3 regions of the Actinotalea sp. JY-7885 genome follow, and region 3 is predicted to be linked to each of the others. Evidence: riboswitches for the same ligand, from Rfam matches in the RefSeq annotation. Region 3 holds a riboswitch; each other region holds the start of a gene.
The links. Region 3 has a riboswitch for cyclic di-GMP ahead of IDM29_RS02095 (BldC family transcriptional regulator). Riboswitches for the same ligand answer to the same signal wherever they lie in the genome.
Positions count from the first base shown of each region.

Region 1 (3,185 bases), on a different contig from region 3:
GACCGCTGGATGGCCACGTTCGACCACCCGCTGACGCTCTCCATGTTCCTGTGCGTGACCGCGCCGCTCATCGTGGGACTGCGGCGCACGTCGCTCCAGCTGGCCCTCGTCACGCTCTTCGCCGCCGGCGTCGCGATCACCCAGTCACGCTCGGGCGTCGTCGTCATCGCGGTCGTGGCCGTGTGGGTGGTGCTGCGTTCCCCGGCGCCGGCGCACGCCCGGCTGCTCGGGCTGTGCGCCCTCGCCGGGGGCGCCGCGGCGCTGCTGTCCACGAGCCTCGTCGAGGGCGTCGGGGAACGCTTCGCGGACGACACGGGATCCACCGGCGCCCGCACCGACGCCCTGAGCTTCTTCGGCCGGACGTGGCGGGAGTACGCGGTCGTCGGCCACGGCCTGACGTCGAGCTACCGGATCGCGTCGCAGGGTGGCCTCGCCACGAGCCTCGAGAACTCGTTCCTCATGTACGCGGTCGACATCGGGACCGTCTTCGCCGTCCTGTACTTCGGTGCCCAGGCCGTGCTCGTGGTCCGGGCCTGGACGCGTGGGGACCGCCTCCCGGGGGCGCGCCAGGGAGCGCTGATCGCGTTCCTCCTGCCGCTCACCTACAGCGCCCTCGCGTCGCGGTCCGCGGTCGGCATGATCCTGTGGGTGGCGCTGGCGCTCGGGGTGGCCAGCACCCGGCCCGGCACCGGGCCGGCGGCCGGTCAGGGAGCGGTGCCCGTGCCGCTGTCGCGGCGGACCTCGATGGCTGTGCCGTCGTCCGCGTAGACGTTCCCGCTGGTGATGACCGTCAGGTCGGGCGTGGTGAGCACCGTGAACCAGTTGTTCTTCCCCGCCATGGGCGTGTTGCGCATGTCCCGGGCGAACGTGTTGTTGGTGACCTCACCGAAGTTCATCGGACCGGTCTTCTGGGACGTCACCAGCTTGATCGGGATGTGCGCCCCGTCCACCCAGTTCCCGTCGATCCGAGAATTCGTCACCGCATTGACGTTCGGCGTCAGGATCACACCGAATCCACCCTGCGGGTATGCGTAGTTCTGCGTCCCGGCCGTCGTGGACCGCCACACCGACAGCGTGTTCCCGAGGATCTGGATGTTGGAGCCACCCTGGATCTGGATCGCGTCGTTGTGCGTCTGGTTGTCCGAGTGGTTCGGGTCCGGCGAGAAGTAGGCCAGGTCGTGGACGTAGCTCGACTCGACCCGCACGTTCGCCGCCGTGCCGTGGATGTTGTAGATGCCGAACCCGTCGACCACGTTCCAGGTGTTCACGCGCCGCGCGGTGTAGTCGTGACCGAGCATCCCGTTGATCCAGTACGACGGGAAGTCGGGGACCAGCGTGACGTCCTCGACCACCAGGTTCTTGACGCGCGCGTCGTTGGCGTTGATCAGACCGGTGTCGAAGGACCCCGGACCGCTGCCACGCACGCGCGTGTTGCGGATGGTCACGTCGGCGGCCTTCACGGTCACGAAGCCGTACACGTCCAGGTTCTCCAGCACCGTGCCGGGCTGCGTCACCACGATGTCCCCACGATGGGTCTGGAGCCGCGAGCCCGCCCTCACGCCCGTGCTCGACGCGTCCGGCTTCACCACGTCCGGGGCCGGCGCCGTCACGAGGGGGGCCGGCGCGAGCGCGTACGCCGACGGGACCTGGCTGCTCGACGCCGCGGCGGCGGGCATGTCGAGCGCGCCCGGAACCGGCGCCCCCGTCAGGGTGACGGCCGCGAAGGGCGCCGCGTCCGCGGGCGCGAGGACATCGCCGGCCGAGGGCGTGGCCGCCGGGACGGCCACGGTGGCGCGAGCCGCGACGGTGGGCGTCGGGGCGACCTCCGCGGCGGCCGTCGGTGTGGCGACCAGCACGCCGGCCAGGGCGAGCGCCACCATCGCGCGACGGCCGGAGGGCGCGCGTGCGCCGCGCCGGGCCGAGCGGGACGGTCGAGGCTCAAGCACAGGAGGTGCTCCGTCGATTCGGTAGCCTGGCGGACCGCGGGGGTTCCATGGCTTTGCGCCCCTGCCTCGCGACAGGTTTGCCATTCTCGTGGACCACCGGATCGTACGTGGGCCATTTCCGCCGGTCCAGCACGTCGAGGTGGCGTCACCCGCACGGATCAGCCCGGTCCGGGTTATTCGGACATTACGACGGAATATCTCGGGACCGTCCGCGAATGGCTCGCCCGCGCAGTTTCCGGGTCATGCACCGGGCACCGGGCGCCACCGCCACGTGCAGGACCGCCGCCCCGCCGCGCCGCGCGGTCGCACGGCGGAGCCGTCACGGGTCGTACCGGATGCCGAGGTCGCGCCCGAGCGCGAGCGGTCCGGCCCCGTCCGCCCAGACGTTCCCCGTGAGCGACGAGTCGAACGTGACGCCCTCGCGCACCCGGATGACGTACCGGGAGCCACGTCCGTGGTCGAACTGGTTCCGCCCGAAACGGTTCCCGGTGAGCGTGCCGAAGTGCATGCGCTCGTAGCCACCGCGCGAGACCGAGACCGAGGCGTAGCCCCCGTCGAACCAGTTCTTCGTCACCGTGGCACCGGTCACCGGCGCGACCGTCGGCGTCACCATGAGGCCGGCGCCCCGGTTGCGGGCGTCGTAGCTCTGGTCGCCCACGGCGGTCGACATGAACGACTCGAGGCTGTTGCCCGTGATGCGGATCGCCGAACCGCCCTGGATCTGGATGCAGTCGTTGTGGCTCGGCCCGCCGTCCTGCTGCGGGTCGCGGGCGAAGTAGCTGAGGTCGTGGCACCAGCTGCTCTCGATCACCACGTCGACGGGTCCCCCGCCGTTGCCGGTGTCGAAGATGCCGAAGCCGTCCACGACGTGGTGCACGTCCACGCGCCGGGCGGTGTAGTCGTGCCCGAGGATGCCCGTGATCCACGGCGACGGCTGCTTGGGCACGAGGGTGGTGTCCTCGATGACGGCGCCGCGGCAGGCCGCGTCGAGGCAGCTCACCAGACCGGTGCTGTAGGAGCCGGTCCCGCTCCCCCGGACCACGGAGTTGCGGATCGTGACGTCGGCCGCGCGGATCGAGACGAAGCCGTGGATGTCCTTGCCGTCGATGACGGTCCCGGGCTCGGTGATCACCAGGTCCCCGTCGTGCCGCGTGAGCGGCGTGCCGTCGGGCACACCGGTGGTGGCCGCCGTCGGCTCCACGGCGCCCACGGCGGGCGGGGGCGCCGGGCTCGGCGCCG
Region 1 covers NZ_JACEXH010000106.1:23-3,207, reverse strand. Annotated here, with positions in the region: gene IDM29_RS10750 (hypothetical protein) at 1-768, shown strand, start outside; gene IDM29_RS10745 (hypothetical protein) at 705-1,880, opposite strand; cyclic di-GMP riboswitch class I at 1,964-2,038, opposite strand; partial or broken gene IDM29_RS10740 (hypothetical protein) at 2,266-3,185, opposite strand, start outside.
Region 1: linked by a shared signal. The riboswitch ahead of IDM29_RS10745 (hypothetical protein) and the one ahead of IDM29_RS02095 (BldC family transcriptional regulator) in region 3 are both predicted to bind cyclic di-GMP.

Region 2 (3,185 bases), on a different contig from region 3:
GGGGGCGGGGGCGGGGTCGTCTCGACCGGCTCCTCCGTCTCCGGCTCGACGGGCACCTCGGCCTCGCCGGCGTCCTCCTCGACCGGCTCCTCCTCGGTGGTCCCCTCGTCGGCCTCGGTGGACGTCCCCTCCGCGGGCGTCCCCCCGGAGCCCAGCCCCTGCCAGTCGGAGAGCCACGTGACCGCGCCGTAGGCGAGGAGGGGGAAGACGACGAGGACGACCAGGAAGGGCAGCAGACGGCGGCGGCGCGAGCGCGGTGCGCGGTGAACGCCTCGTGGGCCGCCCCGGGCATCCGCGGCGTCGAACTCGTCCGCGGGGTAGGGGTAGTCGCCGGCCTTCACGGCGGACAGGCTAGCGGGCGCCCCGCCTCTCAGGCGTCGACACCCAGACGACGCGCGGTGCGGGCCCGCTGGCGGGACGCGCGCATCCGGCGCAGGCGCTTGATCAGCATGGGGTCCTGGGCCAGCGCCGCGGGCGAGTCGATGAGCGCATTGAGCACCTGGTAGTACCGCGTCGCGGACATGTCGAAGAGCTCCTTGACCGCCTGCTCCTTGGCCCCGGCGTACTTCCACCACTGGCGCTCGAAGGCGAGGATCTGCTGGTCGCGCTCGGAGAGCTCGGCGGCGTGGACCCGGGCGTCCGTGCGGTCCGCGTCGCGCGCGGTGGCCATCGCGTCCATGGGTCCTCCAGGGTGAAGCGGCGTCGTCGCCCGTCCCCGGGCGTCGGCTCATCGTAGACGCGGAATGACACGCGTGTCATTCGTCCCGGCGCGTCGGGATGACCCCCGCGCGGTGATCGAGTAAGGGAGCGCGGCGGCGGCTAGGGTCGCCGCGTGATCCGTCAGCCCCTCGACGCGCTCATGGCCCCGGACTGGGCCGCGGCCCTCGCACCGGTCGAGCTGCGGCTGCGCGAGATCGGCGACGCGCTGCGCGCGGAGTCCGCGGCCGGCCGGGCCTGGCTCCCGGCCCCCGACGCCGTCCTGCGCGCGTTCGCGCGGCCCATGGCGGACGTCCGCGTGCTCGTCATCGGCCAGGACCCGTACCCGACGCCCGGGCACGCCGTCGGCCTGTCCTTCTCGGTGGCGCCCGGGGTGCGCCCGCTGCCCCGCTCGCTGCAGAACATCCACCGCGAGCTCGCGGACGACGTCGGCGTCGTGCGCGGGCCCGACGGCGACCTCAGCGACTGGGAGCAGGAGGGCGTCCTGCTCCTCAACCGGGTCCTCACCGTGGGCACCGGCGCACCGGGCTCGCACCGGCACCTCGGGTGGCAGGACGTCACCGACCGCGCCGTCACGGCGCTCGTGGAACGGGGCGGGCCGCTCGTCGCCCTCCTGTGGGGCCGCGACGCGCAGCAGGTCCGCCCGCTGCTCGGGGGCGTCCCCGTGGTCGAGAGCGCGCACCCCAGCCCGCTCTCGGCGTCCCGGGGCTTCTTCGGCTCCCGGCCGTTCTCCCGCGTCGACGCGCTGCTCGCCGAGCAGGGCGCGCCTCCCGTGCGCTGGTCCCCCGACCAGCAGACCCGACCGACCGGCGCCGCCCCCTCCCCAGGGGACGGCGCCACGTCGGGCGCCGCGGTCCTGCGACCGCGAACTAGCTGAGGACGACGCTCACCCCCGTGAGCTCCTCAGCCGGCACCGGCACGTTCGCCGGCACCGGGACCGTCGTCTCCGACGCACCGATCACTGCGGACAGCTCGGCCAGCGCGACCCCCCCGGGCCCGCTGAGGGTCACGACCACGTCGTGTCCCTCGCAAGCGGTGTCCAGCCCCGACAGCCGGGCCCCGCTCACGCCGTATCCCTGCAGTGCGGCGTCGTAGGCGACGTCGTACCGGACCTCGATCTGCGACGAGCTGCACCCCTGCACCCCGTCCTCCCCCACCAGGACCTGCTGACCCCCCAGGTCGACCCCGGCCGCGGACGCCGTCCGCACGCCCACCAGGGCGAGCGCCACGAGTGCGACCGATGCCGCCTTCCTCGTCCGTCGATCCATCTCCACCCTCCTGGTGGTCCACGTCACCGGATCCGTCCGGTGATCCCCTGCGCCGACGTCCTGCCGGCGGTCGCACGCCCGGGGGCGTGCGGGAAGCGTCCTGAGAACGTGCTCAGGAGGCGGGTAGGCCGAGGCCGAGGGGGACGCGCGCGGCGTCGTGGCACAGAGGAGTGGAGCCGGATCGCACGGGAAGCGTGCTGCTCATGGTGGACCTCACGTTCGGTGGCCCGGCTGACCCGAGGGGTCCCGTGGCTTTGCGTCCCCACCTCGCGGTGGGTTTGCCCTTGTCGCTGACGAGCCAAGAGTGACCCATCACACGCCGGCGGTCCAGCCCCCCTTCCGGCTCCGCGCCCGGATTGGGCGTCTGTGTCGCATCGGCGCACACTGGGAGGCGTGGAATTCACCCGGACGCCGCACGGCGACGACGAGCAGCCGACCGCACCGCCGGGCCGCACCGCGCCGTGGCGCCGCTACGTGGCGCTGGGCGACTCGTTCACCGAGGGCCTGTGGGACGTCCCCGGGGGTGCCCCGCCGACCACCACCACCGCCGTCGACCCCACGCTCGTGTGCCGGGGCTGGGCGGACCTGCTGGCCGCGCACCTGGCCGAGCGCGCCGGCATCGGGCAGGGCGACGCCCCGGTGCAGTACGCCAACCTCGCCGTGCGGGGTCGCCTCCTGGAGCCGATCCTGCGCGAGCAGGTGCCGGCCGCCCTCGAGCTGCGTCCGGACCTCGTGAGCGTCGTCGGCGGGGGCAACGACATGCTCCGGCCGGCGGCGGACCCCGACGTGCTCGCGGAACGCCTCGAGGCGGCCGTCGCGCGGCTGCGGGCGGCCGGCGTCGACGTGCTGCTCGCGACCGGCATGGACGCCAAGGACAGCCCGGTCGTCCGGCGCACGCGGTGGCGTGCGGGCGTCTACAACGCGCACATCTGGTCGATCGCACGCAAGCACGGCGCCTACGTGGCGGACGTGTGGGGGATGCGCTCGCTTCGCGACTGGCGCATGTGGGCGCCGGACCGGATCCACCTCACGACCGAGGGGCACCGGCGCGTCGCGCAGGCGGCCCTGGTCGGCCTGGGGCTCGAGCCCGACGACGCCGCCTGGGACGACCCGCTCACGCCGCTGCCGCCCGTGCCGCTCGCGGCGCGCGTCCAGCAGGACGCGGAGTGGTTCCGCGAGCACGCCTACCCGTGGGCGACG
Region 2 covers NZ_JACEXH010000060.1:8,999-12,183, forward strand. Annotated here, with positions in the region: gene IDM29_RS07535 (LytR C-terminal domain-containing protein) at 1-341, opposite strand, end outside; gene IDM29_RS07540 (DUF3263 domain-containing protein) at 371-670, opposite strand; gene IDM29_RS07545 (uracil-DNA glycosylase) at 836-1,594, shown strand; gene IDM29_RS07550 (hypothetical protein) at 1,587-1,985, opposite strand; cyclic di-GMP riboswitch class I at 2,204-2,278, opposite strand; gene IDM29_RS07555 (SGNH/GDSL hydrolase family protein) at 2,379-3,185, shown strand, end outside.
Region 2: linked by a shared signal. The riboswitch ahead of IDM29_RS07550 (hypothetical protein) and the one ahead of IDM29_RS02095 (BldC family transcriptional regulator) in region 3 are both predicted to bind cyclic di-GMP.

Region 3 (3,185 bases):
CGCAGCTCCCGCAGCAGCTCGACGCGACGCAGCGTGTCGACCTCGGAGTGCAGGTACTGCACCCGCACCCCCCGCTCGAGCAGGTAGTCGGTGAGGTCCTCCGACATCTTCTTGGTCAGCGTCGTGACGAGGACCCGCTCGTCGCGCTCGGCGCGGACCCGGATCTCGTGCAGCAGGTCATCGATCTGACCCGTGGTCGGCTTGACGACGATCTCCGGGTCCACGAGGCCGGTGGGGCGGATGATCTGCTCGACCACGCCGTCGGACTGCGCGAGCTCGTACGGCCCCGGCGTCGCGGACAGGTACACGGTCTGGCCGATGCGCTCGACGAACTCCTCCCAGCGCAGCGGCCGGTTGTCCATGGCGCTCGGCAGGCGGAAGCCGTGCTCGACGAGGGCCCGCTTGCGCGACATGTCGCCCTCGAACATGGCGCCGATCTGCGGCACGGTCACGTGCGACTCGTCGATGACCAGCAGGAAGTCCTCGGGGAAGTAGTCCAGCAGCGTGTGGGGAGGCGTGCCCGGACCGCGCCCGTCGATGTGCCGCGAGTAGTTCTCGATGCCCGAGCAGCTGCCGACCTGGCGCATCATCTCGATGTCGTACGTGGTGCGCATGCGCAGCCGCTGCGCCTCGAGCAGCTTGTTCTGCCGCTCGAGCTCGGCCAGCCGCTCCTCGAGCTCGGCCTCGATCGAGGAGATCGCCCGCTCCATGCGCTCGGGCCCCGCGACGTAGTGCGTCGCCGGGAACAGGTGGACGTCGGCCTCCGAGCGCAGGACGTCGCCCGTCAGGGGGTGCAGCAGGTGGATGGCCTCGATCTCGTCGCCGAAGAACTCGATCCGGATCGCCAGCTCCTCGTACACCGGGATGATCTCCACGGTGTCCCCGCGGACCCGGAACGTGCCGCGCGTGAACGCCATGTCGTTGCGGGTGTACTGCATGGTCACGAACCGGCGCAGCAGCTGGTCGCGCTCGATCTGGTCCCCCACGGCCAGGTGCACCATGCGGTCGACGTACTCCTGGGGCGTGCCGAGGCCGTAGATGCACGACACGGACGCCACCACGATGACGTCGCGCCGCGTCAGGAGCGAGTTCGTCGCGGAGTGGCGCAGCCGCTCCACCTCGTCGTTGATCGACGAGTCCTTCTCGATGTAGGTGTCCGTCTGCGCGATGTACGCCTCGGGCTGGTAGTAGTCGTAGTACGAGACGAAGTACTCGACCGCGTTGTTCGGCAGCAGCTCGCGGAACTCCGTCGCCAGCTGCGCCGCCAGCGTCTTGTTCGGCGCCATCACCAGGGTCGGACGCTGCAGCTTCTCGATGAGCCACGCCGTCGTCGCCGACTTGCCGGTACCCGTGGCGCCCAGGAGCACGACGTCCTTCTCGCCCGCCTGGATCCGCTCGGTGAGCTCGGCGATCGCCGTGGGCTGGTCGCCCGACGGGGTGTACTCGGAGACCACCTCGAGGGTGGCGGCACGGCGCTGGAGGTCGGTCACGGGGCGCATGGCTCCACGGTACGTCGCGGGTCCGACACGGCCCGTCCCGGGGTCGGTCCGGCCGGCACACCCGCGCGACGATCGTGTGTGACGTAGATCACATCGGCGCGTCCTCAAGCCTGTCCGGTTCGTCCCCGATACCGTGTTGTGAGGCACGGAGTCCGGATCATCCGGACCACCGCCTCGTCACAGACAAGGGCAAACCCGCCGCAAGGCGGGGACGCAAAGCCAGGGGCCCGACCAGGGCAGCCCAGCCACCAGATGACAAGGACACGACATGCAGACAGCCCCCACCACCACGACGACCAACGCCCTGCTCACGCCCGGCGAGGTCGCGACGATGTTCCGGGTCGACCCCAAGACCGTCACGCGCTGGGCCAACGCCGGCAAGATCAGCGCCGTGCGCACCCTCGGCGGTCACCGCCGCTTCGTCGCTGCCGAGATCGAGGGCCTGCTCTCGATGGTGCCGACGCAGCAGAACTGACACCGGCGACCGGCCCGGTCGGCCCGACGCGCGAGCGCCGGGCCGGGCCGGGCCGACCCGCGTCACCCCGCCTGCCGACTCACGCCTCGGACCCGGCGGCCATCGTGATCTCGCTGCCGTCGAGACACGCCCCGAGGACGGCCCGCAGCGCCACCGCCGACTGCCCCACCGGCAGCGACGCCTCACCGGGACGCACCTGCGCGACGTCGCGCGGGACGTGCACGAGGCCGCCGCGCACGCCCGGGAGGCCGGGTGAGCACGCCAGCAGGTGCATGAGCGCGTAGAACGTCGCGTTGCACACGTAGGTGCCGGCGGTGTTCGAGACCTCCGCCGGGACGCCCGCCGCGCGCACCGCCGCGAGGCACGCCTTGACGGGCAGACCGCTCAGGAGCGCCGTCGGACCGCCGGCCACGACGGGCACGTCCACCGGCGCGGAGCCGTCGTTGTCCGGGATCCGCGCGTCGATGACGTTGAGCGCCACGCGCTCCACGCCGACGGCGGACCGGCCGCCCGCCTCCCCGACGAGCACGACGACGTCGGGCGCGTGCTCCCGGACCGCGTCCCGCAGCCGCTGGCGTGCACCGCGGAACGAGACCGGCAGCAGCGCGACCACGACCTGCTCGTCGCGGTCCCAGCCCTGAGCCACCGCACGCACGGCGTCCCAGGACGCGTTCGCCACCTGCCCGTCGAACGGCTCGAAGCCCGTGAGCAGCACCGTCCGGCTCACGCGGGTGCCGCCGTGCGCCAGCGCTCCCAGAGCCGGTCCACCTGGGCCTGCAGGTCCATGACGGAGCCAGCGCCGTCGAGCACGACGTCCGCCGCCTCGATCCGGGCCTCGTCGTCCGCCTGCGCGGCGAGGCGCGCCCAGGCCTCCTCCGCGTCCAGCCCACGCCCCTCGACGAGACGCCGCAGGCGCAGCTGGGCCGGGGCGTCCACCACGACGACCTCGTCGAACCGGCCGGCCTGGCCGGTCTCCACCAGCAGCGGGATGTCGTGGACCACGACGTCGTACCCGGCCGCCACCGCGGCGGCCTCCGCGGCGTGGGCCGCCGCCCGGATGAGCGGGTGCACCAGGCCGTTCAGCCGCTCGCGCGCCGTCGGGTCCGCGAACACCACCCGGCCGAGGGCAGGCCGGTCGAGCTCGCCGGCCGCGGTCAGGACACCCCCGCCGAAGGCGGCCACGACGGCGGCCAGGCCGGGGCTCCCCGGGG
Region 3 covers NZ_JACEXH010000009.1:29,882-33,066, reverse strand. Annotated here, with positions in the region: gene uvrB (excinuclease ABC subunit UvrB) at 1-1,499, opposite strand, end outside; cyclic di-GMP riboswitch class I at 1,678-1,752, shown strand; gene IDM29_RS02095 (BldC family transcriptional regulator) at 1,768-1,974, shown strand; gene IDM29_RS02090 (pyroglutamyl-peptidase I) at 2,054-2,701, opposite strand; gene coaE (dephospho-CoA kinase) at 2,698-3,185, opposite strand, start outside.